Regions from separate parts of the Bacillus sp. JK106 genome, predicted to be linked through region 1. Evidence: predicted binding sites of a transcription regulator. Region 1 holds the regulator's gene; each other region holds the start of a gene.
The links. Region 1 encodes Rex, which represses fermentation and respiration genes when NADH is low (regulators of the CRP and FNR family bind a similar motif). Its sites were predicted from a motif close to TTGTGAAATATTTCACAA; they were not measured.

Region 1 (10,494 bases):
TTCAAGTCGGCCGCTTCTGCTCTCAGCTTCAGCGCGCGGCTCTGAATGATATCAGTGACGGATTGGCCAGTGAGCTGCATGAAATAGCTGCGGCAAGTTCAGTTACGATAGAAATTGAAGAACAACTTCTGCCGGTGCATCCGGATTTGCCTGAGGCAGATTCCGAGTGGAAGAAATGGGTGTTATTCGGCGGTGAAGATTTTGAATTGGTTGGAACGGTTTCTCAGCAAGAGTGGATTTCTCTGCTTGATTACTGCACTCAATCGGGCATTCCGATTGCGAAGATAGGAGCGGTATCTGAACGGAAGGAAGCATGTGTTCTTTTGACAGCCAATGATCAGAGACAAATCGTCCTTGAGAAAAAAGGATACAATCATTTTAAATAAGACGGGTGACTCACTTTGAAGACATTACAATGGAGAACGAAAAACCCCGAAGAAACGAAAGCCGTAGCCAAGCTTGCCGCTTCTTTGGCAAAGCCGGGAGACATTTTGACACTGGAAGGCGACTTAGGCGCGGGAAAAACGACTTTTACAAAGGGTTTTGCCGAAGGACTGGGAATCACGAGAGTGGTAAACAGCCCGACTTTTACAATTATAAAAGAATACCATGACGGTTCGATTCCTCTATATCATATGGATGTGTATCGTATGGAGGATGAAAGCGAAGACTTAGGGCTTGAAGAATATTTTGAGGGACAAGGCGTCTGTTTAATTGAATGGGCTCATTTAATTCAGGATCAGCTGCCTGCTGAACGGCTGCAGATCGTCATCAAGAGAGCCGGTGATGAGGCAAGGGACATTACCTTTACGGCTTTCGGAACACGGTATGAAACGCTTTGTGAGGAGATAAATAAACATGACAATACTGGCAATTGATACGTCAAATTACACGCTGGGTGCCGCGCTCGTTCGAGAGAAAACGGTGATGGCGGAGTATATTACATATTTAAAAAAGAATCATTCCGTGCGGGCGATGCCTGCTGTCAATTCATTGCTGAAGGATTGCGGCCTGACACCGCAGGACCTTACGAAAATAGCGGTGGCGAAAGGACCGGGATCGTACACAGGTGTCAGAATCGGTGTGACGCTGGCAAAAACATTGGCATGGTCGCTGAAGCTTCCGGTTTCCGCTGTCTCGAGCCTGGAGGTGCTGGCGGCTAACGGACGGCACTTTCAAGGACTGATCTGCCCGTTATTTGATGCCCGGCGCGGACAGGTATATACGGGACTTTATGAATATCAGGACGGCCGATTACAATCCGTTCTTCCTGATCAGAATGTCCTTTTGACTGATTGGCTCGGCATGCTGAAAGAAAAAGCGTCTCCGGTTTTATTTTTAGGGCACGATACAGCCATTCATGAAGAAACCATTCTGCATGAAATGACATCTCAAGCAGTGATAGGAACGGCTGCACAGCATAATCCGCGGCCGTCAGAGCTGGCGTTTTTAGGCTTGGAAAAAGAAGAAACGGATGTCCACAGCCTTGTTCCGGATTATTTGCGTCTGGCAGAGGCTGAAGCGAAATGGATGGAATCTCAAAAATAGGGTGATAGGGATGAAAACGAAAACGGCGATTCGAAGCATGCGGCCGGAAGATATTGATCAAATTTATGAAATTGAAACAGCATCCTTTACTTCTCCATGGACGAAGGATTCATTTTATCATGAGCTTTTGGAAAATCCGTATGCCCACTACCTTGTTATTGAAAAGGACGGCTGTCTGGCGGGGTATTGCGGAATCTGGATTATTATAGATGACGCGCAGATTACGAACATAGCCATTAAGCCGGAATATCGGGGCCAATCGTTGGGAGAAGCGCTGTTTCGCTCTGCGATAGAATTGTGCAGAGAAAAAAAGGCAAGAAGGCTCTCTCTCGAAGTCAGGGTCTCAAATCATCCCGCCCAATCCTTATATAAGAAATTCGGTCTTCAGGCCGGAGGAATCAGAAAACAATACTATACAGATAACGGGGAAGACGCGTTATTAATGTGGGTGACATTACATGAGTGAAAAACAAGATATTTATGTATTAGGAATCGAAACAAGCTGTGATGAAACTGCGGCCTCAGTCGTGAAAAACGGAAAAGACATCATTTCAAACGTTGTCGCTTCTCAAATTGAAAGCCATAAACGTTTCGGCGGGGTCGTGCCTGAAATAGCGTCCAGACATCATGTGGAGCAGATTACCCTTGTGATTGAGGAAGCTCTTTCAAAGGCGGAGATGGGCTTTGATGATCTTGATGCGATTGCTGTAACGGAAGGACCCGGACTTGTCGGAGCCCTGTTAATCGGAGTCAATGCGGCAAAGGCGTTAAGCTTTGCCCATCAAATACCGTTAGTCGGCGTCCATCACATTGCGGGCCATATTTATGCAAACAGGCTGATAGGAGAGCTTCAGTTCCCGGCGCTTGCTTTGGTTGTGTCAGGCGGACATACGGAATTGGTTTATATGAAAGAGCACGGTTCATTCGAGGTTATCGGTGAAACGCTGGATGATGCCGCAGGCGAAGCTTACGACAAAGTGGCAAGAACGATGGGGCTTCCCTATCCGGGAGGGCCGCAGATTGATAAGCTAGCTGCTGCGGGAACGGATTCCATTCCGCTTCCGCGTGCGTGGCTGGAAGAAGGGTCTTACAATTTCAGCTTCAGCGGCCTGAAATCAGCCGTGATTAACACGCTTCATAACGCCTCGCAAAAAAATGAGGTGATTCCTCCGGAGGATCTTGCCGCAAGCTTTCAGCAGAGTGTCATTGATGTACTGACGGCAAAAACCTCTAAGGCCGCGAAAGAATACGGGGTTAAACAAGTGCTGCTTGCAGGGGGCGTAGCCGCTAACAAAGGGCTGAGAGCCGCACTGCAGCGGGAATTCAGCCATTCAGGAGATCCCGAGCTTGTCATCCCGCCGCTTTCTTTATGCACGGACAATGCAGCGATGATTGCGGCTGCCGGAACCGTTGCTTTTGAAAAGGGGATCCGGGGCTCGTACGATATGAACGGACAGCCCGGTTTGGAATTAACATCCTTTGATCGTCTCACGTTGTAAAACGTGAGGCTTTTTTTTACTTATTAACAGATAATTCTAACATATCCACAGGATTGTGAATATATTCAGAAATCCAGTCTGGATAAGGGACTGTAAGTTGTTAGTAAAGTGGATAAAGTCAGAAAATTTTGTGGATAGTGTGTATAAAGCGCTTACTTAAATGGCTGACAAGGAGGATAGCTGTGGATAAAAAAGCACCCCTTAAAGAGGTGCTTGACTTTTTCTATTCTTCTGAGGAGAGTTCCTCCCATTCTGCTAATAAGTTTTCGAGCTCTTGATTCAGGGCTTCATTCTCCGCGTGAATGGTCTGTACTTTTTCATGATCCTGATACACGTCAGGGTCGCACAGCAGCTCCTCATTGGCACTGATTTTCTCTTCGGCGGATGAGACGGCCGCTTCGATTTCTTCAATGCGTCTCAGGCGCTGCCGTTCTTTCTTCTTCCATTCTTTTTCTTCCTCGTAAGTTCTTTTCGTATCCTGTTTGACCTTGCCGGCAGGCTGAGCCTGCTCCTTTTCCTGCCGCTTCATTTCTTCCAGTTCCAGCTGCTGTGCTTTTTTCTCGGTGTAATAGTCATAGTCTCCCAAATATTCTTCTGCATGATCAGGTGACAGCTCCAGCACTCTTGTGGCGATCCTGTTAATAAAGTAGCGGTCATGCGATACAAATAACAGTGTTCCCGGGTAGTCGATCAGGGCGTTTTCCAGCACCTCTTTACTGTCCAGGTCAAGGTGGTTTGTCGGCTCATCAAGGATGAGAAAGTTTGCTTTTTGAAGCATCAGCTTGGCAAGCGCGACTCTTGCTTTCTCCCCGCCGCTTAACGAACGGACCGGTTTCAGGACATCGTCTCCGCTGAACAGAAAGTTGCCGAGGCATGTTCTGATTTCTTTTTCCGGCATGTCCGGATATTCTTCCCACAGCTCGTCCAGCACGCGTTTGGACGATGTCAGTTCAGCCTGCTCCTGATCGTAATAGCCGATTGTGACATTGGAACCGTACGTGATCGACCCGGATTCCGGACTGATCGTGTTCATAATCGTTTTCAGCAAGGTTGATTTGCCGATTCCGTTCGGTCCGACGAGGGCGGCGCTTTCGCCTCTTGTAATGCCGAAGGTCAGGTTTTTCAAGAGCGGCGGCTGGCCGTCATAGCTGATGGAAACATCCTGTACGCGCAGGACGTCGTTTCCGCTCTGTTTTGTAATGTCAAAACGGAAGGCGGCGGATTTCTCATCCCCGAGCGGCTTGGCCATGACGTCCATCCGTTCAAGCTGTTTTCGTCTGCTTTGGGCTCTTTTCGTTGTAGAAGCTCTGGCCAGATTGCGGTCGACAAAATCTTGAAGCTTGGCGATTTCGTCCTGCTGTTTTTCATACAGCTTCAGGTCTTTCTCATACTGCTCGGCTTTTTGTTCTAAATAGGCGCTGTAGTTGCCGAGGTATTTTTTGCTTTCTGTCCGGGAGACCTCGTACACTTGGCTGACGACTTTATCAAGAAAGTATCTGTCGTGGGAAACGATCAGGATTGCGCCTGAATATCCCTGTAAATAATGCTCAAGCCATGTAAGCGTATCGATGTCGAGATGGTTCGTCGGTTCATCCAGAATAAGCAGATCAGGCTGGGTCAGCAGCAGTTTTCCGAGCGCAAGCCTTGTTTTCTGACCGCCGCTCAGGCTTTGCACTTTCACGGAATCGTCAAATTTTCCGAAGCCGAGTCCGTGAAGGATAGATCGGACGTCCGCTTCATATTGATAGCCGCCTTTATCCTTGAAATCCTGCTGAAGCCTGTCATAGGTTTTCATCAGCGTCTCAAGCTCCGCCGGGGCGGCCGTGGCCATCTTTTCTTCAATAGAGCGCATCTCTTTTTCCATTGCTTTCAGGAAATCAAAAACGCTCAGCAGTTCTTCTTTTATGGTAAGCTGGGATTCCAAGCCAGTGTGCTGGGCAAGATATCCCATCGTTAATTCTTTCGGTTTGATTAATTCACCCTTTTCATATGAAAGGTGACCTGCGATAATTTTAAGGAGAGTTGATTTGCCGGCTCCGTTTCTGCCTACTATGGCGATGCGATCCCGAGATCTGACTTCAAGCTTTATATTGTTTAAAATAGGATCAGCGCCAAAAGATTTGGATAGCTGATTAATTTGTAAGATCATCATATTATTTCACCTCTGTTATAATAAGTTAAGTGTAGCTTATCAACCTGCTGTCAGCAAACAATACATCAGAATTGGAACATTATAGGATAAGACATCAGGGAGAAAATAGTGTATGATCAGAAGTAAGGAGAGTTTAAATATGAATGGATTTTCTCATTTTAATGAAGAAGGCCGTGCCCGCATGGTGGATATAAGCGATAAATCTTCAACAGTCCGTACTGCCGCTGCGATATCCAGCGTACACATGAAGCATGACGTGTACAGCAGAATCAAAAACCGCGAGATCGGAAAAGGAGACGTGCTGGCTGTCGCACAGGTGGCAGGAATTATGGCCGCAAAGCAGACGTCAGCGATTATTCCGATGTGCCACCCGCTTTCTTTAAGCAGCGTCGACATTTCATTCGGCTGGGAGGAAAAGGATTCCGAAGCCGTTCTTCATATACAGGCAAGCGTAAAAACGAAAGGGAGTACAGGTGTGGAAATGGAAGCGCTAACTTCCGCTTCAGTCTGCGCTTTGACCGTGTATGACATGTGCAAGGCGCTGGATAAAGGAATGGTCATCGGCCCGACCTGCCTCATGGAAAAAACAGGAGGCAAAAACGGTGATTTTAAAAGAGATGCATCTGAGTATAAAGTGGAGGACCAATCATGAACAAGGATCAATCAAAAATTCCACAGGCGACGGCAAAAAGGCTGCCGCTTTATTATCGCTTTTTAAAGAATTTACACGCCTCAGGAAAGCAGCGCGTTTCATCAGCTGAACTGAGCGACGCGGTAAAAGTCGATTCGGCCACGATCCGCCGGGATTTTTCCTATTTCGGGGCGCTCGGCAAAAAAGGATACGGCTATAATGTGGATTACCTGCTGTCATTTTTCAGAAAAACACTGGATCAGGATGAAACGACGAACGTCATTTTGATCGGTGTCGGGAATTTAGGGACGGCGTTTCTTCACTATAATTTCACAAAAAATAATAACACAAAAATATCTATGGCTTTTGATGTAAATCAGAGTAAAATAGGAACTGAGGTAGGCGGTGTGCCTGTCTTTGATCTTGATGATTTAGAGCTTCACATAAAGGATGAACCCGTGGCGATTCTTACCGTTCCGGCGGTTGCCGCCCAGTCAATCACCGACCGGCTCGTGGCGCTCGGAATCAAGGGAATCCTTAACTTTACGCCGGCCCGTTTGAATGTGCCGGATCACATTCGAATTCATCATATAGATTTAGCTGTAGAGCTTCAATCATTGGTTTATTTCTTGAAGCATTATTCTGTTTTGGAAGAAATTGAATAGCGAAAGGAGGAGCTGCACATGATCGGTCCTGGAAGCCTGGCGGTTATCGGTGTGGTGGCGGTAATTATTTTCGGTCCGAAGAAGCTTCCCGAATTAGGAAAAGCGGCGGGGGACACGCTTCGTGAATTTAAGAACGCTACTAAGGGATTAGCCGGTGAAGAAGAGGAAAAAAAGAAAGAAGAACAGTAAGATAGGATGACGCGTATGAGAGTGAATCAAATGACGCTTGTGGAGCATATTGCCGAACTTCGGAAACGATTGCTGATTGTGGCGTTATCCTTTACGGTTTTCTTTATTGCCGGCTTTTTTCTGGCAAAACCTATCATTGTGTATCTTCAAAAAGCCGATGAAGTAAAAGAGCTCACCCTTAATGCTTTTAACCTGACGGATCCGCTGTTTATCTTTTTGCAGTTCGCGTTTATCATCGGCATCATTTTGACTTCGCCGATTATTCTCTATCAGATTTGGGCGTTTGTCAGCCCGGGTCTGTATGAGAAGGAGCGCAAAGTAACACTCAGCTATATTCCGATTTCGATCGTGCTGTTTGTCGGCGGTGTGTCGTTTTCTTATTATATTTTATTTCCGCTGGTCGTTGATTTTATGAAGCGGGTCTCGAATGACCTGGATGTCAACCAGGTGATCGGGATCACCGAATACTTTCATTTTCTGCTGCAGCTGACGATTCCGTTCGGGCTGCTGTTTCAGATGCCGGTGCTGATCATGTTTTTAACGAGACTCGGTGTTATCACGCCGATGTTTTTATCGAAGATCAGGAAGTACGCATATTTTGTGCTGCTCGTGATCGCCGCGATGATTGCGCCGCCTGAGCTGCTGTCTCACTTGATGATTACCATTCCGCTTTGCATTTTATACGAAATCAGTATCCTGATTTCAAAAGCGGCGTATCGGAAAAGGCAGACCGGCAGTGAATCTGACCAGGACGTATCAGCATAAAAAAAGCCATTTCTCAATGATGAGAAATGGCTTTTCTTTTATTATTTTTGATTTTTCTTCACTTTAAATGAGAAGGCGAACATTTTAAACGAGATGCTGATATTATAAGCGGCGAAAACCATCAGCAGTATGGAATAAAAAGACCACATGCTTCCCGGAGAGCTTGCGGCCAAATACGTAAAGATACAGCCGACTGCGAAATAAATCAAGCCCCAAGTCATTGGGTTCCTCATACAAACAATCCTCCAATAATTAATTGCATTTGCTCACTATGCTGTTCAATATATTTTTGGGCGGGGCCGAGCTGCATGACCACGACAATGGTATTCATCATGACATGGGCGAATATCGGCACAATAATCCGTTTCGTCTGCACATACAAGAACGCAAAGGTAAAGCCCATGGCCGTATACAGCAGCAGGTGCGTGAGGTCTTGATGCACAATGCCGAAGATGACGGAACTGATCAGTCCGGCGATAAAGAAATTCGTTTTTTCATATAATACACCGAAGATGATCTTCCGGAAAATGATTTCTTCAAGAATCGGCCCGACGATAGAAGAAACGATAATCATGAGCGGCATGGCTTTAATAATGTTGAGAATGGCTTTCGTGTTTTCGGAACCGCTGTCCACGTGAAAGACATACTGCTCAATCATCCCGGCGATTCCCTGAGAAAATAAAGCGAGCCATATTCCCGCGACCGCCCAGAGAACGGACATGCCGGCGGATGCTTTCTTCCCGTTTCTTAATGTCTGCTTCGGCGCGGTTCTCAATATCAAGAGAACGATAATCAGGCAGATAAAAAAGCTTACGACGGAATAAATCCCCTGAGCCATGGTGAGATTCGCATTCGTAGGGTGCCCGCCCGCATAGCCGAATTTGTACATTAAAGGAATGCCGATCAATGCGGAAAGCTGCATGATAACATATGTCAAAATGATATACCAATACTGTTTTCTCAAATGATATGTACTCCTTTATCCTATAAAATCAACTTATTTGTTCTTATTGTAACACAAGTGAACTTGACGTGAAAAAAGGAGAAAATCAGTGTGAGAGAGAATCATGTAAGCGTGAAAATTTTTTATTCTTATGACTTGAAATTGGAAGTGAGATTCTTTATTATAATAACTGTGTTAGCACTCTTTAGAGCTGAGTGCTAAAATTACATATTCATACTATTGAGGAGGTTATTACATTGTTAAAGCCATTAGGTGATCGCGTTGTCATTGAACTCGTAGAATCTGAAGAAAAAACTGCCAGCGGAATCGTATTACCGGATTCTGCAAAAGAAAAGCCGCAAGAAGGCAAAATCGTGGCAGCCGGTTCAGGTCGCGTGTTGGAAAGCGGAGAGCGCGTTGCTTTAGAAGTAAAAGAGGGCGACCGCATTATCTTCTCAAAATACGCCGGTACTGAAGTGAAATACGAAGGTGCTGAATACTTAATCTTACGTGAAAGCGACATTTTAGCTGTAATCGGCTAAGCAAATAAATATTTTTAAAAATTCGAGGAGGTTTCGTTAACATGGCAAAAGATATTAAGTTTAGTGAAGAAGCACGCCGCGCTATGCTTCGCGGTGTCGATGCGCTTGCTGACGCTGTAAAAGTAACTTTAGGGCCAAAAGGACGCAACGTGGTTCTGGAGAAAAAATTCGGTTCTCCGTTAATTACAAATGACGGTGTAACAATCGCAAAAGAAATTGAACTTGAAGACGCGTTTGAAAACATGGGTGCGAAGCTTGTAGCTGAAGTAGCCAGCAAAACAAACGACGTTGCCGGTGACGGTACAACAACTGCAACAGTTCTTGCGCAGGCTATGATCCGTGAAGGCCTGAAAAACGTAACTGCGGGAGCTAACCCTGTCGGCGTACGTAAAGGTATGGAACAAGCTGTAACTGTTGCAATCGAAAACTTAAAAGAAATTTCTAAGCCGATCGAAGGCAAAGAGTCTATCGCTCAGGTTGCTGCGATCTCTGCTGCTGATGAGGAAGTCGGAAGCCTTATCGCTGAAGCAATGGAGCGCGTAGGAAACGACGGCGTCATCACAATCGAAGAGTCTAAAGGCTTCACAACTGAGCTTGAAGTTGTGGAAGGTATGCAATTCGACCGCGGATATGCATCTCCTTACATGGTGACTGACTCTGATAAGATGGAAGCGGTTCTTGACAATCCTTACATCTTAATCACAGACAAAAAAATCACAAACATTCAAGAAATCCTTCCTGTGCTTGAGCAAGTTGTACAGCAAGGCAAACCGTTGCTTCTGATCGCTGAAGATGTTGAAGGTGAAGCTCTTGCTACACTCGTTGTCAACAAACTTCGCGGCACATTCAACGCTGTTGCCGTTAAAGCTCCTGGCTTCGGTGACCGCCGTAAAGCAATGCTTGAAGACATCTCTGTTCTTACAGGCGGAGAAGTAATCACAGAAGACTTAGGCCTTGACCTGAAATCTACTGAAATCGGACAATTGGGACGCGCTTCTAAAGTTGTGGTAACGAAAGAAAACACAACAATCGTAGAAGGCGCCGGCGACACTGAAAAAATCGCTGCACGCGTCAACCAAATCCGCGCTCAAGTGGAAGAAACAACTTCTGAATTCGACAGAGAAAAATTACAAGAGCGTCTTGCGAAACTTGCCGGCGGCGTAGCTGTCATCAAAGTCGGCGCTGCGACTGAAACTGAGCTGAAAGAGCGTAAACTTCGCATCGAAGACGCCCTCAACTCAACTCGCGCAGCTGTTGAAGAAGGCATCGTATCCGGCGGTGGTACAGCGCTTGTCAACGTATACAACAAAGTCGCTGCAGTGGAAGCTGAAGGCGATGCGCAAACAGGTATCAACATCGTGCTTCGCGCGCTTGAAGAGCCGATCCGTCAAATCGCACACAATGCAGGTCTTGAAGGATCTGTCATCGTTGAGCGCCTGAAAAACGAAAAAATCGGCGTAGGCTTCAACGCTGCAACCGGCGAATGGGTAAACATGATCGAAAAAGGTATCGTTGACCCGACAAAAGTTACACGTTCAGCCCTGCAAAACGCAGCTTCTG
Region 2 (10,681 bases), on a different contig from region 1:
GCTGTCACGACAGGCACATTACTCATAGGCCACCTCTTTCATTCCATTTTTTAAAAGCGGAAATATTCCTCAGCATTCCGGTAACAAATTCCCTCGACAATCCTCCCTAAAAGCTCCATATCGCAGGGCGCTTCGCCTTGTTCCGCCCAGCCGCCGATCAGCGTGCAGACAAGCCGCCTGAAGTATTCATGGCGGGGATAGGACAGGAAACTTCTTGAATCCGTCAGCATCCCGATAAAACGGCTGAACAGGCCTGTGTTTGATAACGCTTTCATTTGTTGAAGCATTCCATCCTTCGTGTCATTGAACCACCAGGCTGTGCCGAATTGAATTTTCCCCGGTGTTTTCCCATCCTGAAAGCTGTTGATCATGCTGGCGATAATATAGTTGTCATTCGGATTCAGAGAATACAAAATCGTTTTAGGCAATTGCCGCTTTTTTTCGGCGGAATCTAACAGCCGGGCAAGCGGTTTTGCGATACGTTCATCATTAATCGAGTCATATCCCGTATCAGGACCGAGGCTGCTGAACTTATTTGTATTGGTATTTCTTAACGCGTTAATATGGAACTGCATCGCCCAGTCCAGTTCGGCGTAAAGACCGCAAAGATATTGCAGCGTCCGTGTTTTGAATTTCTTTTCATCTTCAAAAGACACATGCTCTCCGCTTAATCCGGCGGCAAAAATCCGGGCCGCTTCCTCTTCGGTCGTCTCGGCATAAACCATTTGATCTAATGCGTGATCCGACACTCTTCCCCCGGCACTGTGAAAGAAGCGGACGCGGGATTCCAACGCATCCAAATACGATTGGTAGGTGGTGACAGCCATTCCGGAAGCGCTCTCCAGCGACCGGACCCAATCGGCAAAACCCGGGCTGCTGATGTCCAGTCCTTTGTCAGGCCGAAATCCGGGCAGCACTTGAACCGGAAAATCACTTTCTTTCAACAGTTCGTGGTATGTCAGCGCATCGGCAGGATCGTCGGTTGTGCAAATGACTTTGACATTTGATTTCAGAATGAGATCCCTTGCGCCAAACCCGTCTCCCTGCAGGAGCTCATTCGTTTTTTTCCAAATTGCCGCGGCCGTTTTTTCATTCAATACGTCATAAATGCCGAACCAGCGCTGCAGCTCTAAATGCGTCCAGCAGTACAGCGGATTGCCTATCGCCATCGGCACCGTTTTTGCCCAGGCGAAAAACTTCTCTTCATCTGAAGCGTTTCCGGTAATGCAGCGCTCTTCAATGCCGTTGGCCCTCATGATCCGCCACTTGTAGTGGTCACCGTAAAGCCATGCCTCCGTAATGGTTGCGAAGGTTTTATTTTCATAGATTTCCTTTGGGCTTAAGTGACAGTGATAATCAATGATCGGCATGTTTTCTGCGTATTCCCGGTACAGCTTTACGGCCGTTTTACTATCCAGTAAAAAGTCATCACCCATAAAAGCTTTCACACTCTCATCCTCCCTCTTAAAAAATGTTAACGTTAACAAAATGGTTCTTTTTTATTTTAGCTTCCTCTTTCTCACATATCAATCATTTTTATTTTATTTTTCAGAAAATTGTATCCGTTAACATTTTCATACAAAAAAAGACACTGCCGAGAAAGTCCGGCAATGTCTTCTGTGTGATCTTAAGGATTAGTAAGCGAGGCTGAATAATCCTTTGATATGTGTTAAATAACGTACGTTACTTGCTTCTTTCATTAAAGATGCCGGAAGGCCTTTCAGCGGAGTAGAGTTCGCTCCGATGATGGCAACCGCGTCTTTACGTCCAAGGCTTGCAAGCGTACCAGAGTTTACAGGCTTGAATGTTTCAAGCGTTTTTCCTTCTAAGTAAGCGAACAGGTTGTAACCGACAAGTTCACCCATCTGCCAAGCGATTTGCGCTGTCGGCGGGTACGGACGGCCGTCCGGCGCAAAGTATACAGCGCTGTCTCCGACAACGAATACATCTTCGTGAGAAGTAGATTGTAAGAAATCGTTAACCGTCGCACGGCCGCGGTTCACTTCAAGGCCGGATTCGCCGACTAACGGGTTGCCTTGTACGCCGCCTGTCCATACAAATGTGTTGGCAACGACTTTTGAACCGTCTTTCAGATCAATAACGTTTCCTTCAACATTTGTAACAGGAAGACCTGTTAAGAACTCAACGCCGCGTTTTTCAAGGCTTTTTGTCGCGCGTTCGATAAGGTCATCAGGAAGAACAGGAAGAATTTTCGGACCTGCTTCTACTAATTTCAGTTTGATTTCTTTCGGATCTACGCCGTATTTTTTCGTAAGGTTCGGCATGATGTCAGCAAGCTCACCGACAAGCTCGACGCCTGTTAAGCCGCCGCCGCCGATAAGGATTGTTGCATCAGCTTCGTTTTTCGTTTTAGAGTATTCACGCACACGGTCTTCCACGTGTTTGTATACTTTGTTGGCATCAGCAGCAGATTTCAGCACCATGCTGTTTTCTTCAAGTCCAGGAATGCCGAAATAAGCCGTAACAGAACCAAGTCCGACAACAAGCGCGTCATAAGTCAGCTTAGAACCGTCAGAAAGGGCAACTTCTTTCTTATCAACTGAGAAAGAATTGACTTCTGCGATTTTAATGTCGACGTCTTTTCCTTTCAGAAGTTTTTCAAGCGGCATAGCAACAGCCTGTTCAGACACGTTGCCTGCTGCAAGGCGGTGCAGTTCCGTAATGATTTGGTGAGTCGGGTATTTGTTCACAACGGTTACGCGTGCTTCATCTTTACTGTAATGTTTGCGAACGGTTAAAGCAGAAAGAACTCCGCCGTAACCAGCGCCTAAAATGACAATATGTTTTGACATCGTATATCCTCCGTCCTTTATATCAATTTGAATCTGAGATTATTTTTGTTTTTCGTTCATGATTTCAAGATAGCTGTTAGCAAAACGGAACAGCTTTTGAGCTTGAGGATCTTTCAGCATGCGCAGCAGGCCGAAAAGTCCGATCGTTTCATTGCTTGCATCCGCGCGGTCTTTTGCTTCGATCGCAGTAGCCGCAACTTCTTTCGCTGTTTCTTTCACCGGCTCAAGAATTTCTGTAAGCGCACCCACTGTATCGCTCTTCAATACTTCGTCTGTCGCTACAGACTGTGCAAAATCATAAGACTTCGTTAAAATATTTACTAACTCAGTCAGTTTTGGAAGCTGATCCACTAAAACAGTCAGTGATTCTTGAACTTCAGGTTTTAGCAGCTGATCAATAAGATCGCGTTGGCCTTGGCTGACAGATGCATTTGTTTGATCGATTGTTTCTGGCATATCCGATTCTCCTTTACTATAAGCAGTATGCTGATTTTTTTGGAAAGGGTAGCCTTTCCCCCTTCATGCAGAAAAGCATGAAAAAGCAAGATTGTGAATTCATGCACAATCATTTACAAAAATAAATGTTTACTACCCAGTTTTTCACTTTGCCATATCCAGTATTATTTTTATATCAACAAAAACAATTGAATAAGTCAAAATTTCTTTTTCCTCTCTGAAAATAGCAAACATAAAAAACCCCAATTTGATTTACTCTTATATAATAACACTTTTTGAACAAAATTTGAACGTGAATTGTTTCGTTTATGAAATTATTTATATGGCGGGGGTGTAATAACGTTTCTTTTAGGCTATTTTTTTACAGACCGTCCGCTTTTCCCCTGTCATTTTTCCCACAATTTTAAAAGCGGGCCCGATTTTCCCGTAAAGGGGTCACATTCCGGGAGCGGGACGCGGCTGATTTCTTCTGAAGTTCTATCATTTTTCTCCGTTTTTGTATCGTACTGCCGGCCGCCCGGATAAGCCCCGATCACGGTAAAATCAGAACTGCCCGACAGTTTTTTATGTCCGGTGCCGGCCGGAATGACCGCTGCGTCTCCCGTTTGAAGAACGGCGTCCGCCCCTTGTTCCCCGCCGAACCTCAAAACCGCGGTTCCTTTTACCGCGACAAGAACTTCGTGCGTGGTGCTGTGAAAATGATGATACGGAAATACTCCGCCCGTCCAGCTGTTCGACCAATCGTGCCGGCTGAGGACGGACTCTGCTTTCTGTACCGTTTCTTCATTAAATACCGCTTTATAAATAACAAGCGGAAGATTCGGGTTATTCGGAATGCGGCCGTCATCTTCGAAATAAAGCACTTGAATATCCTCTTTCTGCATTGTGTTCACCTCCGTATATGTCTGTTTCCCATTCATCATTTATTAAAACGCTATTTTCTCATATTCCATTGCGAAGCCTGCCGGTGAATAGTATAGTATAAAAAAATATGTGTCAAAATGAGGGATTTAATGAAAGCCATCGTGATCGGAATATTGGCATCTCTGTTTTTTGCAGTCACATTTATTTTAAACAGGGCGATGGAGCTTTCCGGCGGAAGCTGGATGTGGAGCTCTTCCCTGCGTTTTCTTTTTATGATTCCGTTTTTATTTTTGATCGTTTATGCGAAAGGAAAATGGGCGCCGCTCTGGCATGAAATCCGGAAAAAACCGTTTTTTTGGCTGAAGTGGAGTTTTACCGGGTTCGTGCTTTTTTATGCCCCGATTACGTTTGCGGCGGCATATGGGCCTGGCTGGCTGATCGCCGGCACGTGGCAGATTACAATTGTCGCGGGTGTGCTTCTGTCGCCGTTTTTCTACGAAACAAAAAATTCACCGGCGGGCCCGGTTTCCGTCAGACAAAAGATCCCGCTGATTTCGCTGGTTACTTCCGTCATCATCCTGATCGGAGCCGGGCTGATTCAGCTTCAGCATGCGGGTTCTCTGTCCGGCCGCACGATACTATTCAGCGTGGCGCCGGTCGTCATCGCGGCTTTTGCCTATCCGCTCGGCAACCGCAAAATGCTGGAACAATACGGCGGAAAACTCGATACGTTTCAGCGGGTGCTCGGCATGACGCTCGCAAGCCTTCCGTTTTGGCTTTTGATCGCCGCTTTCGGCTGGTATAGAGACGGGCTTCCCTCAATGGGACAGACATTCCAATCCTTTATCGTCGCACTCAGCTCGGGCGTTATCGCAACAGTATTATTTTTCCGCGCCACCGATATGGTGAGGAATGAGCCGCAGAAGCTCGCTGCTGTTGAAGCGACGCAGTCCGGAGAGGTTCTTTTTGCACTGATCGGCGAAATCGTCTTTTTATCCGCAGCGTTTCCGTCACTTCTTTCATTTGCCGGACTGTTCATTATTATTGGGGGAATGGTCATGCATACATTCGCTTCCCGGCAGACAGACCAGAAAACGGCGGAGCAAACGTCAGCCAATCTCACCGGTTCCTGATTTTTTACGAAAGGTGTCATCCTATATGAAAGAAGAAATTCCGGCAATATCTTTTCTGTCAGCCGGCAAACGCTTTGAACAAAACAATACGTCCTTTGATGTCCTGAGCCGTGTAACCGGACATATTCAAAAAGGTTCTATCACGGCGTTGATAGGGCCTTCCGGCGCGGGAAAAAGCACATTGCTGTCACTTTGCAATCTGATGAATACACCTGATGAAGGGGAAGTGCTTGTATTCGGAAAAGAAATAAGGCGCTGGGATATCAGGGAGCTCAGAAAAACCGCGGGCCTTGCATTTCAATCAGCTCCCGTCACGGAGGGCACGGTGCGGGACAACCTTCTGCTCGCAGAAAAACTCCACGGGGCGCAGCACTATACCCCTGAAGAGCTCGCAGATTTTACAGACCTTCCGCGCGGGCTTCTGGATCGGAATGCAAAGGAATTATCCGGAGGTCAGCGGCAGAAGCTCTCATTAGCGCGAACTCTCGCCGGACTGCCGTCCATCCTGCTGCTGGATGAAATCACCTCGGCGCTCGACCCCTCATCCGTTCTCACCATTGAGAAACTGATTACGAAACTCCATCGGCAAAAACAGCTGACAATCCTGTGGATCACCCATAACCTTGAACAAGCGGAACGATTATCCGATACGGTATGGTTTATGGCTGAGGGACGGCTTTTAGAGACCGCGGAAACGAAAACGTTCTTTAAGGAACCGAAACACGAAAAGGCCCGGGCGCTTTTACAAGGGAGCGGGTGCTGATATGAATGATCTTTCACTGTTACTAACAAGTATATTTGTCATTATCGCTTTATTCCTGTCTAAATCTTTTAAAGCCGGCGTCGAAAAGGATATGATCGTCGCAACCGTCAGGGCCGTCATTCAGCTTCTCATCATCGGCTATGTGCTGTCGCTGATTTTTCGCGGTGATCACCCGATATTTATCATATTAATGGTGCTTCTCATGCTCACGGCCGCTTCGCACAATGTCGCCAAACGGAAAAAAATGCGGATCGGCTCATTTTGGCGCGTTTTTCTGACACTGGCAATCGCGGAAACCGTGACGCAGGGACTTTTACTGACCCTTCACATCATTCCGTTCACTTCAAGATATGTCATTCCGATAAGCGGCATGGTCATCGGAAACTCCATGGTGCTCTCAAGCCTGTTTTTAAGCCGGATCAGTTCGGAAGCAGACCTGCGGAAAGAAGAAATCCTGCTGATTCTCTCTCTTGGAGGAACGCCTAAGCAGGCCGTCCGGCAGATATTGACGTCCAGTATGAAGCTCAGTATGATCCCGACGCTTGAAAGCCAGAAAACATTGGGTCTCGTTCAGCTTCCCGGCATGATGACGGGGCAGATTTTAGCGGGGGCTGATCCGATACAGGCGGTGCGCTTTCAGCTGCTGATCGTTTTTACAACGATGGCCTCCGCTCTTCTTACATGTATCATACTCAGCGCCTTGACATATCCTTCCCTTTTCACGGAACACTGGCAATTAAAAAAATTCAGCAGGGAAGCGTAAGCTTTTTCCCTGCTGAATGGTGGTTCATGACAAGGTCAGAGATTCATAGTAACGGGATAATTCAATAATCATCGCTCCCATCCGCTCAATGTCCGGAGCAAGGACCCTCTTTACCCCTTCATCCCGGATCGCTTCAGCCGTCACTTTGCCGACTGCGGCGGCAAGCACGTGTTTTTCGAATGCCTGCTGCAATTCCTTTGCGGATCCTTTTTCTTTTGCATAATCAAAGAGAGAGCGCACTTGAATGGCTGTCGTAAAACATACGGCATCGACCTCTCCGTTTAACAGCTCTCCCAGCAGTTTATCGACCGTCTCTCTTTCAGGCGGAATATGCTGATACGGCAGAACAGGGAATACCTCCGCTCCGTTTTTCTCAAGGAACTCCGTTAAAACCGGCGCTTTCTCGCCATGAAGCTGTATCATGACTTTTTTATCTTTAAAGTCAAATCGTTCCAAGGAGCGGATCAGCCCTCTTGTTGTACCGTCTTCATCTGAGGCATGCGGTGTGATGCCGAGCTTTTTTAAGGCCGCATATGTTTTATAGCCTCTGCAGCCGATTTTCGCTTCATGAACGGCCGCTAAAAATTCTTCTTTCAGACCGATTTTTTCCGATACCGACAATAACGTTTCCGTACCGATGCCTGTGGTGAATATCACCCAGTCGGCTTTTTGCTCGGCAAATGTTCTTACGTCGGGTTCCATTTGATCCTCCGCCAGGTATACGGTTCCTTGGAGGGAACGGATGACTGCCGTTCCGCCCTGCTTTTCTATTAATTTTGTGATCTCTTCTGTTTTCCTCGAACCGCCGATGGCAATCCGTTTCCCGTTCAATCCTTTTCCCATCGCTGTTTTCTTCTTCCCTTCAGATGCCGGGCGCCCTATGGCAGGCCGTCATTTATTTCTATTATTGTTACGCAATCAGCCGGGAAAATCAAGCTATGCTCCCGTTGAATCCCCCGTGCAGTTGCTGTATCATTAACCGGGCAGAACGATTTGATTCGCGGAGGGACTTTCAATCATGGAAACAAAAAAAGAGTTCGAGACAAAAGGATACGATACTTCGGTCATTTATGAGTTCAATGAATATCCTGATGTTCACAGCGGCCGATGTGACAATTGCGATTACACGCTGTTTAAAAGTTCAGTGAAGGGCGGAAAATTTTTGAGGGAATGCCGGAGATGCGGCATGAAGAAAAATATATAACAAAACAGGCAGCCGTCCGGTGCTGCCTGTTTTCCTAATCAATTTTCGACGGACGCCTTTTCCAAAAATTCTTCAATGGCGCAAACAGCCTGTTTTGGACCGCCGGTTTCTTTTATTTTCTCCTGCATGCTTTTCACGCGGCTGAGGATGTTTTTATCGCCGTATACGTTCTGAACGTCTTTTTGCAGACGGGCCACAGTGACTTCTTTCGGGGGCAGATGCACGCCAAGCCCCAATTCATCCACACGCTTTGCGGTAACCTCTTGTTCGTGCATTTGCGGAACGACAACGAGCGGAACACCCGCATTCATCGCCTCCATTGTACTGTTCATCCCGCCGTGAGATACGAACAGCTTTGCTTTCTCCAGCACATCAAGCTGCGGAACGTGCTGGCGGATGATAAAGTGATCGGGCACATCCGAAAAACTTTCCGGATCAATTGTTGTGCCGACTGACATAATAACCCGCCAGTCCGAGTCCCGAAACGCGTCAATACACATCCGGTAAAATTCAGGCCAGGCGTTAAACGCCGTTCCCAGTGAGATGAGCATAAGCGGACGGTCATCGGCTGCATCAATTTCCAGACTTCCCGTATTTGTGCGTTCTCCAAGAGACGGACCCGCAAAACAGAATCGTTCATCAAAGGTTTCCTGTTTCGGCTGAAAGGCCCTTGGCATAAAGACGATATTCAATTTTTCAGGCATGAAAAATTCTTCCATTGTCATCCGTTTCACTTGTTCATTTTCAATTTTCTCCTGATATTCTTCTATCGCCTGTTTGGCCGCTTCCATCGTTTCTTCGTCTCTTCCTAATTGAAAATACTCATTCATTGCATAGCTTGGGCAGAACTTTACGGCCGGGATGCCGCCATTATCCGCAAACAATTTTCCGGCAAGCGCTAAAAAATCAAACAGGACGATGTCAGGAAGGTCGTCTTTGTACAGCTCTTCCAGCTGCGGAAGCACTTCAACCGCTTCTTCCAGAAACATTACAAACGCGTCACTTTTATTTACCCGTTCTTTTATCGTCTTCGGGTCCGCCTTTATGCTTGTGCGGTATAAAACGGGAATAGCACCCGTTTTGGCAACGGAAGCTTCAAATTCCTCAGTCGTAGCGAATGTCACTTTATACCCGCGATTGACAAGTTCCTCGGCCACAGGCAGCGTGGGATTGACATGACCGTGAGCGGCCACATTAATAATGGCGATGTGTGTTTTTCTCATCTTTTTTCCTCTCCCTCATTTTCGTTTATCTCCGCTTCTAAAGACTCCAGCCCGTACATGACACTGTTTCGGATCGGTTCAATCCGGACGGGCTCAAGGTGTGAAAAGGTTTTTACAATTCCTTTCAGCGCGGCTTCCGCTTCAAGTCTGGCAAGCGGAGCGCCTAAGCAGAAGTGTACGCCGAATCCGAAGGAAAGGTGCGGATTCGATTGGCGATGAATATCAAATACGCCCGCCTTCTCAAATTTGTTTTCATCACGGTTGGCAGATGCAACATAGCAGAGAACGATCTCTCCGCTTTTCAAGCGGCGTCCGCGCAGCTCAGTGTCGTGCCGGACCGTCCTTCTGACAAACGGAGCGGGAGCGCGAAAACGCAGCGTTTCTTCCACCGTTTGCGCGATGAGAGAAGGGTCCTGTCTCAGCTCTTCATAAAGGCCGGGCGTCTCTAATATGCTGTAAACCGCATTTGAAATGAGATTAGTCGTTGTTTCATTTCCCGCCACTAAAAGCAGATTGCAAAACGGGATCAGATCTTCTGGCGTGAGCTTCTCTCCCTCTTCTTCCTCTTTTATCAAAATAGAAATAATATCTTGGCCGGGCTGTTTTCGTTTGCTTTCTATTATTCCCGCAAAAAACGCCGCCAGCTCCGCCTCACATTGGTCACGTTCCTGCTGATTTTTCTCCGCCGCTTCAGGACTCGCATCTTTCGGCATGCTGACGAGAATATCCGACCATTTTTTAAACTGATCCATACGTTCGGACGGAACGTCTAATAATTCTGAAATCACCATGACCGGCAAAGGGTAAGAGAGATCTTTAACGATATCAATCCGCCCTTTGTTCTTTGCCTGTTTCAGGAGATGATCGGTAATGTCTTTAATTCTCGGCTCCCATTCCTTCAAGACGCGGGGAGTGAAAGCGCGATTGACGGCAGATCTGATTTGGGTATGTTTCGGCGGGTCCATATTCAGCATGGACTTTGCAATCGAGCTTTTCACATCAGTCATGCGGCTTGAGAACGTCTCTTTATCACTGATGACTTTTTTGACATCATCGTATAAAAACACACTCCAAACCTTCGTTTCTTCATCAAAGTATATAGGGCTTTCCCGTCTCATTTTTTCATACCAAGGAAAAGGGTTGTATACGTCCAGGCCGTTTTTTCCTTTCATCAGGGTTCTTTGGATGGCTTGTCTCGTGCTCCTCAGCTTACTCATGTTACATCACTCCTGATTGTTTCATATTTGAATAGTTGACGTACCTTGAATTTTATCCTAGCACATATTTTCAATTTTTTTCTATTCATAACCTTAACTATTAACATAACACAACAAAAGTCATGAATCCGGAGGTGAAATTTCTCCCAAGAAAACAGCAGAAGTGCACAAAAAACCCGAGCCTTCGGCCAGGCTCGGGAGAAATGCTCACTCATTCGTCTGCGGTTTCTGGTGCTGCTTTTGGT
Region 3 (10,681 bases), on a different contig from region 1:
AAAAAATCAGCATGGTCTTTCAAAAATTTGCGCTGTTTCCACACAGAACGATTCTTGAAAATACGGAATACGGGTTGGAGCTCCAAGGCGTCGACAAAAAAGAGCGTGAGCAAAAAGCGCTTGATTCGCTTAAACTTGTCGGTCTTGAAGGCTTTGAACACCAATTCCCTGATCAGCTCAGCGGAGGAATGCAGCAGCGTGTCGGACTTGCCCGCGCATTGACGAATGATCCTGACATTCTTCTGATGGATGAAGCTTTCAGTGCGCTTGATCCGCTGATCCGCAAAGACATGCAGGATGAGCTTTTAGACCTTCATGACTCTGTCGGCAAGACGATCATCTTCATCACGCATGATCTTGATGAAGCATTGCGCATCGGTGACAGAATCGTGCTGATGAAAGACGGTAACATCGTTCAGATCGGGACGCCTGAAGAAATTCTGATGAGCCCGTCCAATGAATACGTTGAGAAATTCGTTGAGGACGTTGACTTATCCAAAGTTCTGACAGCGGGCCACATCATGAAGCGCGCTGAAACCGTGCGGATTGACAAAGGGCCTCGTGTAGCGCTGCAGCTCATGAAGAATCTCGGTATTTCTTCTATTTACGCCGTTGATAAACAGAAACAGCTTCTCGGTGTCATTCACGCGGCGGATGCGAAAAAAGCGGTGGAATCCGACTTATCGCTTCAGGATATTTTAAATACTGAATTTACGACTGTGCATGAAAGCACATACTTGACGGAAATTTTCGATGTCGTGTCTGATGCGAATATTCCGATCGCCGTCACGGACGATAAGGACCGCATGAGAGGCATTGTCGTAAAAGGCGCATTAATCGGCGCGCTTTCAGGAAATAACGATTATATAAATGTTGAAGATTCTGCTGAACAAGCTCAGGATTCTTCTGTTCAGGGGGTGAAGTAAATGGACAGATTGCCTAGAATTCCGTTAGCAGATATCGTTGACCGGTTTGTTGACTGGCTTACCATGACGTTCGGAGGTTTCTTTGACGGAATCTCAAACGGTTTGGCCGCTTTCGTAAACGCGATTGTGAGCGGTTTGGGTTTCATCCCGTCTATTTTATTGACTGTTATTTTTGCAGCTCTCGCTTGGTGGATCAGTACGAGAGGAATTGCACTCTTTACGTTAATCGGATTCCTTGTTATTGATTATTTGGGTTATTGGTCGCCGATGCTGCAAACGTTGGCGCTTGTCGTCACATCTGTTTTGATTTCCATTATTATCGGGGTTCCGATCGGCATATGGGCGTCTCAGAAAGAAACGGTCCGCCGCATTGTCACACCGATTCTGGATTTAATGCAGACCATGCCGGCTTTCGTATACCTGCTGCCTGCAATTTTCTTCTTTAATATCGGGGTTGTGCCAGGCGTTGTGGCATCTGTTATTTTCGCGATGCCTCCGACGATCCGCATGACGGTTCTCGGTATTAAACAGGTTCCGGCTGATCTGATTGAAGCGACGGAAGCATTCGGTTCAACGACGTCTCAGCGTCTGTTCAAGGTGCAGCTTCCGCTTGCCACAAAAACAATTCTTGCCGGTATTAACCAAAGCATCATGCTTGCTTTGTCAATGGTCGTTATCGCGGCCATGGTCGGTGCGCCGGGCCTCGGTTCTGAAGTATACAGCGCCGTGACACAGTTGAAAACCGGTGTCGGAGTGGAAGCGGGTATCGCGATCGTTATCGTAGCGATTACACTCGACCGTATCACGCAAAACATTAAAGTGAAGAAGAAGAGCAGGGGGAATGCCTGATGCTTAAGAAAATCATCGGTGTCGGCGTTACCGCTGCGCTGGCTCTTTCTTTGGCTGCCTGCGGGTCGCAGACTGATGGTAAGGCAACGGCTGCGGACCAGGTGAACAAAACCATTATCGGTATTGATCCGGGATCGGGCATCATGGCCCTGACGGATGAGGCCGTGAACGATTACGGATTGAAAGACTGGAATGTCGTCACGGCGTCAAGTGCTGCCATGACGGCGACATTGAAGAAATCATATGACCGGAAAAAGCCGATCATCGTAACGGGCTGGACGCCGCACTGGATGTTCTCCAGATACAAGCTGAAGTTCCTTGATGATCCGAAAAAAACGTACGGAACTGCCGAGCAGATTCATACGATTACAAGAACCGGCTTCAGTAAGGAACAGCCTAACGCGGCCAAAGTTCTCAGCCAGTTCAAATGGACGCAGGACGATATGGGAGAAGTCATGATTGCCGTTGAGGAAGGCGAAAAGCCGGCCAAAGCCGCAGCTGAATATGTGAAAAAACATAAAGACCAAGTGGCTCAATGGACAAAAGGCGCCCATAAAGTCAAAGGGGATAAAATCAACCTGGCTTATGTGGCATGGGACAGTGAAATCGCAAGTACGAATGTAATCGGAAAAGTATTTCAAGACCTCGGCTATGACGTGAAGCTGACGCAAGTGGAGGCAGGACCGATGTGGACTGCGATTGCGACAGGCAGCGCGGATGCGTCATTGTCTGCTTGGCTTCCGAATACCCATAAGGCATATGCGTCTAAATATAAAGGTAAATATGAAGATGTAGGAACGAGTCTGACAGGCGTCAAGATGGGTCTGGTCGTTCCTCAGTACATGAAAAACGTCAATTCAATTGAAGATCTGAAGAAGTAATGAGGAAAAGCAGCCCTGTAACGGGCTGCTTTTTTTTATGCTTCAAACGATTTGAGGACGGCGGCCGTTAATATCTCAACGCCAGTAAAGATGGCGCTTCGGTCAAATGTCATTTGGGGATGGTGAAGTCCCGGCTCCAGCCCGCATCCTAGGCCGAGCATCGTCGTTTTCAAGTTCGGCACCTTTAACCCGTAAAAGTGAAAATCCTCTCCTCCGGTTGTCACAAGAGGTTCATCCACATGTTCTTCTCCGAGAATGCTGCTGATCGCAGATGCCATGATGGCTTCCGCCTCCTTGTTTCGCTCGGCTGCCGGGAGGCTGTGTTCTTTTTGCAGTTCGATTTTTGCGCCGAATGCGGCAGCCGCCGCCTCACAGGCTCTTTCGGTTTCGGCGGTTAATTTCTCCATGGCGGCATTGGTTTGTGCGCGGAGATCAAGGCTGAACGATGCTTTTCCCGGAATGATATTGGAACTTTCTCCGCCTGCCTGAAGCTTTGTCATCTTCACGGAATGCGGGATGCCGGGATCAAGATGAATGAAGCTGAGTTTTTGGACGAGAAGAGCGGCGATTTCGATACTGTTAAGCCCGAGATGCGGTCTCGCGCCGTGGGCTTCTTCTCCGATAATCAGGCCTTCTATATGCTGGCTTGAGCCATGCAGAATGGACGGTGCGCATCGGCCGTTTGCCGTTTCCTGTACGGGGCGCACGTGCACGCCGTATAAGAAGTCAACATCATCCAGTACGCCTTTTTCAATCATTTTCAGCGCTCCGCCGCCTTTTTCTTCAGCCGGCTGAAAAATAAAGCGGATGGTGCCCTTCGGAAGCTTCGGCTGACTCTTTAAAAGCATCATCGTGCCGAGCGCCATCGTCATATGTGAATCATGTCCGCATGAATGGTTCGCCTGGAAGACACCGTCCACTTCCTGCCACAGCGCGTCAATATCCGCCCGGACAGCCACAACGGGCGAGCCTTCTCCGATTTCGCCGACAACACCGGTGCAATCATCAAACGTACGGATTCGGCAGCCGGCCTCTTTCAGTTTTTCAGTCAGATATTCAGTTGTTTGATATTCTTTCCAGCTTACTTCGGGATTGGCGTGCAGGTGGTCAAAAATGTCCATAATGACTTGCTTTTCATGCGCTGTGAGTCTGTTCATGCCGTAAGTCCTCCTTCAAAAGCTGTCTGTTTTTTATTTTTTGATATTGAAAACAGGCAATCGGTCTGTATATAATATAGCACATATCTGTATTTTCTGAATAGTTTATAAATTCAAAGCGGGATGGTGATGTTATGGCTGTGCCGAAGGCCGAACCTGTATTGAAAAAGAAGAAATTGTTTGTGATGCCTGATGCTTATGTGCTGCTGTTCATTGTCGCTTTACTATGCGCGATAGCATCGTACATCGTTCCCGCGGGGGAATTTGACAGGGTGACAAAGGGCAGTGTGACGTCCGCCGTCCCGGGAAGTTATCATTCTTTAGACCAGTCTCCTGTCAGCCCGATCGCTTTTTTTACCGCGATTCAGGAAGGGATGACAAGTTCCGCGCCGATTATTTTTTTAATCCTGTTTACGGGCGGCACCATTGCGATTTTGGAGAAAACGGGCGCCATCAATGGATTGATCAGTAATGTCATCAGTACGTTCCGCACAAAACAGCTGCTGTTTATTGCGATTGTCGGATCTCTATTTTCGATCCTCGGCACAACCGGCATCGTCGTTAATTCCGTGATCGGTTTTATTCCGATCGGCCTGATCGTCGCCCGTTCGCTGAAATGGGACGCCGTGGCCGGAGCGGCCGTCATTTATATCGGCTGCTATGCCGGGTTTAACGCGACGATTTTATCACCTTCACCGCTCGGGTTATCACAAAGCATCGCGGAGCTGCCGCTGTTTTCCGGCATCGGCCTGCGGATTGCCGTCTACATTTGTTTTCTGCTATCATCTATTTTATATATTTATCGGTATACGAGAAGGCTCAGAAAAGCAAAGGACGCCAGTCTGCTGGGAAACGATTGGTTTCCGGCGGCAGGTTCAATCCCGCAGGCTTCCGATCCGGAGGACAAGCCAGTCCCGTTTACCGTCCGCCATAAATTGATTCTGGCTGTCGCGGCTTTGTCGCTTGCCGGCTTTTTATACGGCGCGCTTACTCTTGGCTGGTCTGATTCAGAGATGGCCGCCGTGTTCATTTTTATCTCAATCGTGTCAGGCCTGATTGCGGGAATGGCGGCAAATGATATCGCAAAAACGTTTATTACAGGCTGTCAGGGCCTCGTTTACGGCGCGCTGATCGTCGGAATGGCGAGAAGCATTTCCGTTATTCTGGAACACGGAAAGCTGCTTGATACGGTAGTCAATGGGCTTGCGTCACTGCTGCACGGTTTCAGCCCGATGGCAGGCGCAATCGGAATGTATATTTCCAGCGCCCTGCTTCATTTTCTGATATCATCGGGCTCAGGGGAGGCGGTCGTATTTATTCCGATCTTGGCGCCGCTTGCCGATCTGATGGGCATCACGAGACAGGTCGCGGTTGAAGCGGTCATGCTCGGGGAAGGCGTCGTAAACTGTGTCAATCCGACTTCCGGCGTGCTGATGGCCGTACTGGCTGCCAGCGGCATTCCGTACGTAAAGTGGCTTCGCTTCATGATTCCGCTGGCGCTGATTTGGTTTGTCATCGGCCTCGTGTTTATCTGCATAGGCGTCCTGATCAATTGGGGTCCTTATTAAACATTTTGTCAATGATATTTCGGTTTATCATTATGAATCGGCAAGATATAATGGGAGTTGTAAGCCATTCTTAATAGTACGGGAGGAAGTCATGAATCAGCGTCGGAACGGACTTTCAAACGTGAATGGAAAGAGTGAGAGTGTGAAAGAGAAAGAACGAATGATTTGGTCAGAAGTCGGAATGCTTGTGGGCACACTGTCTTTGCTTGACATCATCGTACGCGGACTTGTTCTGAACTGTCCGTTTAGGGAATGGGCCGGAAGCTTGGCGGTTTTCTTCATTATAATTGTTTATTATTGCATCAGGGCGGGAGCGTCGGGAATGCTCATGCCGAGAATAGACACCAAAGAAGAACTGAAAAAGCGGGTGAAGCAGCAGCGGATAGATTCAATTGCGGTCACTTTTGCGGTGGCGGCACTTACGATGTACGACAGGGGGTTTCCCCATACATTCTTTGCTTGGCTGAAAATGATCTTTCTTTTTATCGTCTGCGGAGGCGTTCTGTTTTTGCTTCGGTATGTCATTGTGAAGCTGTCTTACAGAAGAGCGATAAAAGAAATAAAAAAGAAATCATCCTGACAGGTGGTTTCTTTTTTTGTTTGAAAGCGGGAAGTCTTTTTAATTGATAGGAATATAGATTTGAATTCACTCTGTCACGTTGCTTTGATAGAGAGAGTGTGATAAGTTGAAATGTAAGCGTTAACAGAATTCTCCAGTCTTCACAACAGTTGAAAGGAGCTGAAGAAAGAGTAAGAGGAATTTTTGACTCCGCAGTCAGTCTTCAAAAATGAAATAAGGAGTGTCAAAAATGTTTGAAAAACGATTCAAAACCTCTTTACTGCCGTTATTCGCCGGATTTTTATTGCTGTTTCATTTGGTTTTGTCAGGCCCGGCGGCTGCGAACGCTGAAACTGCAAACAAATCGAATGAGGCGGCCGCGTCATCGGTCAAAAACGGGACCATCCTTCATGCCTGGAATTGGTCGTTCAATACGTTAACACAAAATATGAAAGATATTCGTGATGCGGGCTATGCAGCCATTCAGACGTCTCCGATTAACCAAGTAAAGGAAGGGAACCAAGGAGATAAAAGCATGAGGAACTGGTACTGGCTGTATCAGCCGACATCGTACCAAATCGGCAACCGTTACTTAGGCACTGAACAAGAATTTAAGGACATGTGTGCAGCCGCGGAAAAGTATGGCGTAAAAGTCATTGTCGATGCGGTTATCAATCATACCACCAGCGATTACGCCGCGATTTCTGACGAGATTAAGCGTATTCCAAACTGGACCCATGGAAACACACAAATTAAAAATTGGTCGGACAGGTGGGACGTCACTCAAAATTCATTGCTTGGGCTGTATGATTGGAATACACAGAATACTGAGGTGCAGGCCTATCTGAAACGTTTCTTGGAAAGAGCATTGAATGACGGAGCGGACGGGTTCCGCTATGATGCCGCCAAGCATATAGAGCTTCCGGATGATGGGAATTACGGCAGCCGATTTTGGCCGAATATCACCAATACATCGGCGGAGTTCCAATACGGAGAAATCCTGCAAGACAGCGCGTCCAGAGATACTGCTTATGCGAATTATATGAATGTGACGGCTTCTAACTATGGGCATTCCATCAGATCCGCTTTAAAGAACCGTAATCTGAGTGTGTCGAATACCTCCCATTATGCATCTGACGTGTCTGCGGACAAGTTAGTCACATGGGTGGAATCACATGATACGTATGCCAATGATGAGGAAGAGTCCACATGGATGAGTGATGACGATATTCGTTTAGGCTGGGCAGTGATTGGTTCCCGCTCAGGAAGCACGCCTCTTTTCTTTTCCAGACCTGAGGGCGGAGGAAATGGTGTAAGATTTCCCGGAAAAAGTCAAATAGGAGATCGCGGGAGCGCCTTATTTAAAGATCAGGCGATCACCGCGGTCAATCAATTTCACAATGTAATGGCCGGGCAGCCTGAGGAACTCTCGAATCCGAATGGGAACAATCAAATATTTATGAATCAGCGCGGCTCAAAAGGCGTTGTGCTGGCTAATGCGGGATCGTCTTCTGTCACCGTCAATACTTCAACGAAATTGCCTGACGGCAGGTATGATAATAGGGCCGGCGCCGGTTCATTTCAAGTAGCGAACGGCAAACTGACAGGTACGATCAATGCCAGATCCGCGGCTGTTCTTTATCCCGATGATATTGGAAATGCGCCTCAGGTCTTTCTTGAGAATTACCAAACGGGGGCAGTCCATTCTTTCAATGATCAGCTGACGGTCACCCTGCGTGCAAATGCGAAAACAGCAAAAGCCGTTTACCAAATCAATAATGGGCAGCAGACAGCATTTAAGGATGGAGACCGATTAACGATCGGGAAAGGAGATCCAATCGGCACGACATACAACATCAAGTTAACCGGAACGAACGGCGAGGGTGCAGCGAGAACCCAAGAATACACGTTTGTCAAAAAAGACCCGGCCCAAACCAACATCATTGGCTATCAAAATCCGGATCATTGGGGCCAGGTAAATGCTTATATTTACAAACATGATGGAGGCAGGGCCATAGAATTAACCGGATCGTGGCCGGGGAAAGCAATGACTAAGAATGCAAATGGAATTTACACGCTGACGCTGCCTGCGAATGCGGATACGGCTAATGCCAAAGTGATTTTTAACAATGGCAGCGCCCAAGTGCCCGGACAGAACCATCCCGGATTTGATTATGTGCAGAATGGTTTGTATAACAACTCCGGTTTAAACGGTTATCTTCCGCATTAATTGATAGGGCTATCATTACATCAGCGTGCCGGCAAACCCTTGCTTCTGGGAAAAGGACAGCGCATCTTCAATCACGCTGAAAAGATGACAACATCCTAAAACGGTTCCGTTTTAGGATGTTGTCAACAATCTGGAAACCATCACCGATATTTTTTTGTCCAAAAATCAAACTTTTCTCTTGCAAAAGTTTGTGAAGTGTTGCACAATATATATGTGAAATACTTCACAAGTTAAAAACAGACACCACGAAACACTGGAGGATGAGCATACATGATGAACGAACGAGTGAACAAAGTAGCATTAATCGGAGCAGGTTTTGTTGGAAGCAGTTATGCATTTGCGTTAATTAACCAAGGGATCACAGATGAGCTTGTGATCATTGATGTAAATAGAGAAAAAGCCATGGGCGATGTCATGGATTTAAATCACGGAAAGGCATTTGCGCCTCATCCGGTCAAAACGTCTTACGGCACATATGAGGATTGCAAGGATGCCGATATCGTGTGCATCTGTGCCGGAGCCAATCAAAAACCGGGCGAAACGAGACTTGAGCTGGTCGAAAAAAATCTCGCCATTTTTAAAAACATTGTCAGTGAAGTAATGGCAAGCGGATTTGACGGCATCTTCCTCGTTGCCACAAACCCGGTCGACATTCTCACTTATGCGACATGGACATTCAGCGGGCTTCCGAAAGAACGCGTCATCGGCAGCGGCACGACACTGGATTCTGCGCGATTCCGTTATATGCTGAGTGAATACTTCGGCGCCGCTCCGCAAAACGTACACGCCCACATTATCGGCGAGCATGGCGATACCGAGCTTCCTGTATGGAGTCACGCCAATATCGGCGGAGTGCCGGTACAGCAATTGCTGGAGAAAAATGCAGCTTACAAACAGGACGAGCTGGATCAGATCGTTGACGATGTGAAAAACGCGGCCTACCATATTATCGAGAAAAAAGGCGCGACATATTACGGAGTGGCGATGAGCCTCGCCCGCATCACAAAAGCGATTTTGCGTAATGAAAACAGCATTTTAACCGTCAGCACATATCTGGACGGCCAATACGGTGTAAACGACGTCTTTATCGGCGTTCCGGCCGTCGTCAATCGGAACGGCATCGCAGGTGTGACGGAACTTGAGCTGAATGAAACAGAACAGGCTCAATTCAGCCGCAGCGCAAACGTGCTGAAAGATATTCTCGCTCCGCATTTCGCAGAGTAAACAAAAAAGCAGTACATGACAAACGCCATGTACTGCTTTTTTTAATTCGCTTTTTTCGCCATTTCCTGAGAGGTTTTTACTCTCGCTTTTCCCATAAACAAAATGGTAACGGCCGCAATGACGATCGGCGCCAGCGCAAGCGTAAATACATATGTGATGCTTTGCGACATGGCGTCAATAATGCGATCCAGAATGTGCGGCGGAATATGAGCGCGCGTGCCGGCCTGGAAAATGTCCTGCGGATTTCCGATGTTCTGCATCGCGCCGCCCGCTCCTTTCATGCCGCTGAATGAATCTGTGAGCTTGTTGGTAAACACATTCGTCTGGATGGTTCCGAAAATCGTCACACCGAGCGTCATACCGAATGATCTCAAAAACGAGTTTGTTGAGTTGGCGCTTCCGCGGTAACGCGGCTCCAGATCGTTCATGGACGCAGCCGGCAGCAGTGAGAAGTTGAAGCCGACGCCGAATCCTGAGATCAGCATGAATACCGTCAGCATCGTACGCGCCGTATCCGGTGTCATATTGGAAAGCAGCAGCATTCCGATAAAGAAAGCGACCACGGAAATCAGCATTAAATTGCGGAACCGCACTTTCGTCTGGAAAATTCCGCCGATCATACTTCCGATAACAGAACCGATCATCATCGGCGTCAAAATAAAGCCCGCGCTTGTCGCGGTGCTTCCGTACACAGCCTGAACGAAGATCGGGATAAACACCGCTAAAATGACGAACGTGGCTCCGTAAAGGAACGCCAGAATCTGTGCCGTAGCAAATAAACGGTTTTTAAACATCCAAAATGAGATAATCGGTTCTTCCGCTTTTCTTTCCACGATAAAAAAGGCGATAAAGAACACGGCGAACACAGCGAACAGACCGATGATCTGCACGGAGTTCCAATCATACGTTTTTCCGCCGAGCTCAAGAGCGAACATCAGACCGACAATGGAAACCACCAGCGTAATCGCGCCGGCCCAGTCGATTTTCTGTTTCTTGTGTTCAAGGGATTCTTTATAATAACGAAGAATGAAAAACAATGATAAAATACCGATCGGCACGTTGATATAAAACACCCAGTGCCAGCTGATGGAGTCGGTAATGAGCGCGCCTAAAAGCGGCCCGAGAACGCTGGAAAGGCCGAAAACGGCACCGAACATGCCCGACATTTTTCCGCGTTTTTCCGGCGGAAATAAATCAAAAATGATCGTGAAGGCGATCGGCATCAGCGCGCCTCCGCCGATTCCCTGAATGACGCGGTAAATAATGAGCTGATCCATTGTTTGGGCG

Region 2: the regulator Rex is predicted to act here: its motif matches at 3,361-3,378, upstream of ACWJJS_RS07250 (DUF1641 domain-containing protein).
Region 3: the regulator Rex is predicted to act here: its motif matches at 8,382-8,399, upstream of ACWJJS_RS15945 (L-lactate dehydrogenase).

Annotation. Positions count from the first base shown of each region.
Region 1 covers NZ_JBSJQC010000005.1:1,094-11,587, forward strand. The annotation lists gene thiL (thiamine-phosphate kinase) at 1-386, shown strand, start outside; gene tsaE (tRNA (adenosine(37)-N6)-threonylcarbamoyltransferase complex ATPase subunit type 1 TsaE) at 402-878, shown strand; gene tsaB (tRNA (adenosine(37)-N6)-threonylcarbamoyltransferase complex dimerization subunit type 1 TsaB) at 859-1,548, shown strand; gene rimI (ribosomal protein S18-alanine N-acetyltransferase) at 1,559-2,014, shown strand; gene tsaD (tRNA (adenosine(37)-N6)-threonylcarbamoyltransferase complex transferase subunit TsaD) at 2,007-3,047, shown strand; gene ACWJJS_RS17435 (ABC-F family ATP-binding cassette domain-containing protein) at 3,271-5,199, opposite strand; gene moaC (cyclic pyranopterin monophosphate synthase MoaC) at 5,339-5,851, shown strand; gene ACWJJS_RS17445 (redox-sensing transcriptional repressor Rex) at 5,848-6,495, shown strand; gene ACWJJS_RS17450 (twin-arginine translocase TatA/TatE family subunit) at 6,514-6,684, shown strand; gene tatC (twin-arginine translocase subunit TatC) at 6,691-7,449, shown strand; gene ACWJJS_RS17460 (YdiK family protein) at 7,491-7,682, opposite strand; gene ACWJJS_RS17465 (CPBP family intramembrane glutamic endopeptidase) at 7,679-8,413, opposite strand; gene groES (co-chaperone GroES) at 8,650-8,934, shown strand; gene groL (chaperonin GroEL) at 8,976-10,494, shown strand, end outside.
Region 2 covers NZ_JBSJQC010000002.1:320,822-331,502, reverse strand. The annotation lists gene ACWJJS_RS07265 (MFS transporter) at 1-26, opposite strand, end outside; gene uxaC (glucuronate isomerase) at 51-1,448, opposite strand; gene ACWJJS_RS07255 (NAD(P)/FAD-dependent oxidoreductase) at 1,635-2,813, opposite strand; gene ACWJJS_RS07250 (DUF1641 domain-containing protein) at 2,853-3,269, opposite strand; gene ACWJJS_RS07245 (cupin domain-containing protein) at 3,656-4,153, opposite strand; gene ACWJJS_RS07240 (DMT family transporter) at 4,283-5,266, shown strand; gene ACWJJS_RS07235 (ABC transporter ATP-binding protein) at 5,292-6,029, shown strand; gene ACWJJS_RS07230 (ABC transporter permease) at 6,031-6,792, shown strand; gene ACWJJS_RS07225 (uroporphyrinogen-III synthase) at 6,817-7,635, opposite strand; gene ACWJJS_RS07220 (hypothetical protein) at 7,811-7,996, shown strand; gene ACWJJS_RS07215 (macrolide family glycosyltransferase) at 8,035-9,219, opposite strand; gene ACWJJS_RS07210 (cytochrome P450) at 9,216-10,436, opposite strand; gene ACWJJS_RS07205 (DUF1641 domain-containing protein) at 10,644-10,681, opposite strand, start outside.
Region 3 covers NZ_JBSJQC010000004.1:113,752-124,432, forward strand. The annotation lists gene opuAA (glycine/proline betaine ABC transporter ATP-binding protein OpuAA) at 1-926, shown strand, start outside; gene opuAB (glycine/proline betaine ABC transporter permease subunit OpuAB) at 927-1,775, shown strand; gene ACWJJS_RS15920 (glycine betaine ABC transporter substrate-binding protein) at 1,775-2,656, shown strand; gene ACWJJS_RS15925 (M20 peptidase aminoacylase family protein) at 2,692-3,813, opposite strand; gene ACWJJS_RS15930 (YfcC family protein) at 3,948-5,381, shown strand; gene ACWJJS_RS15935 (DUF6773 family protein) at 5,473-5,961, shown strand; gene amyE (alpha-amylase) at 6,191-8,170, shown strand; gene ACWJJS_RS15945 (L-lactate dehydrogenase) at 8,441-9,394, shown strand; gene ACWJJS_RS15950 (MDR family MFS transporter) at 9,436-10,681, opposite strand, start outside.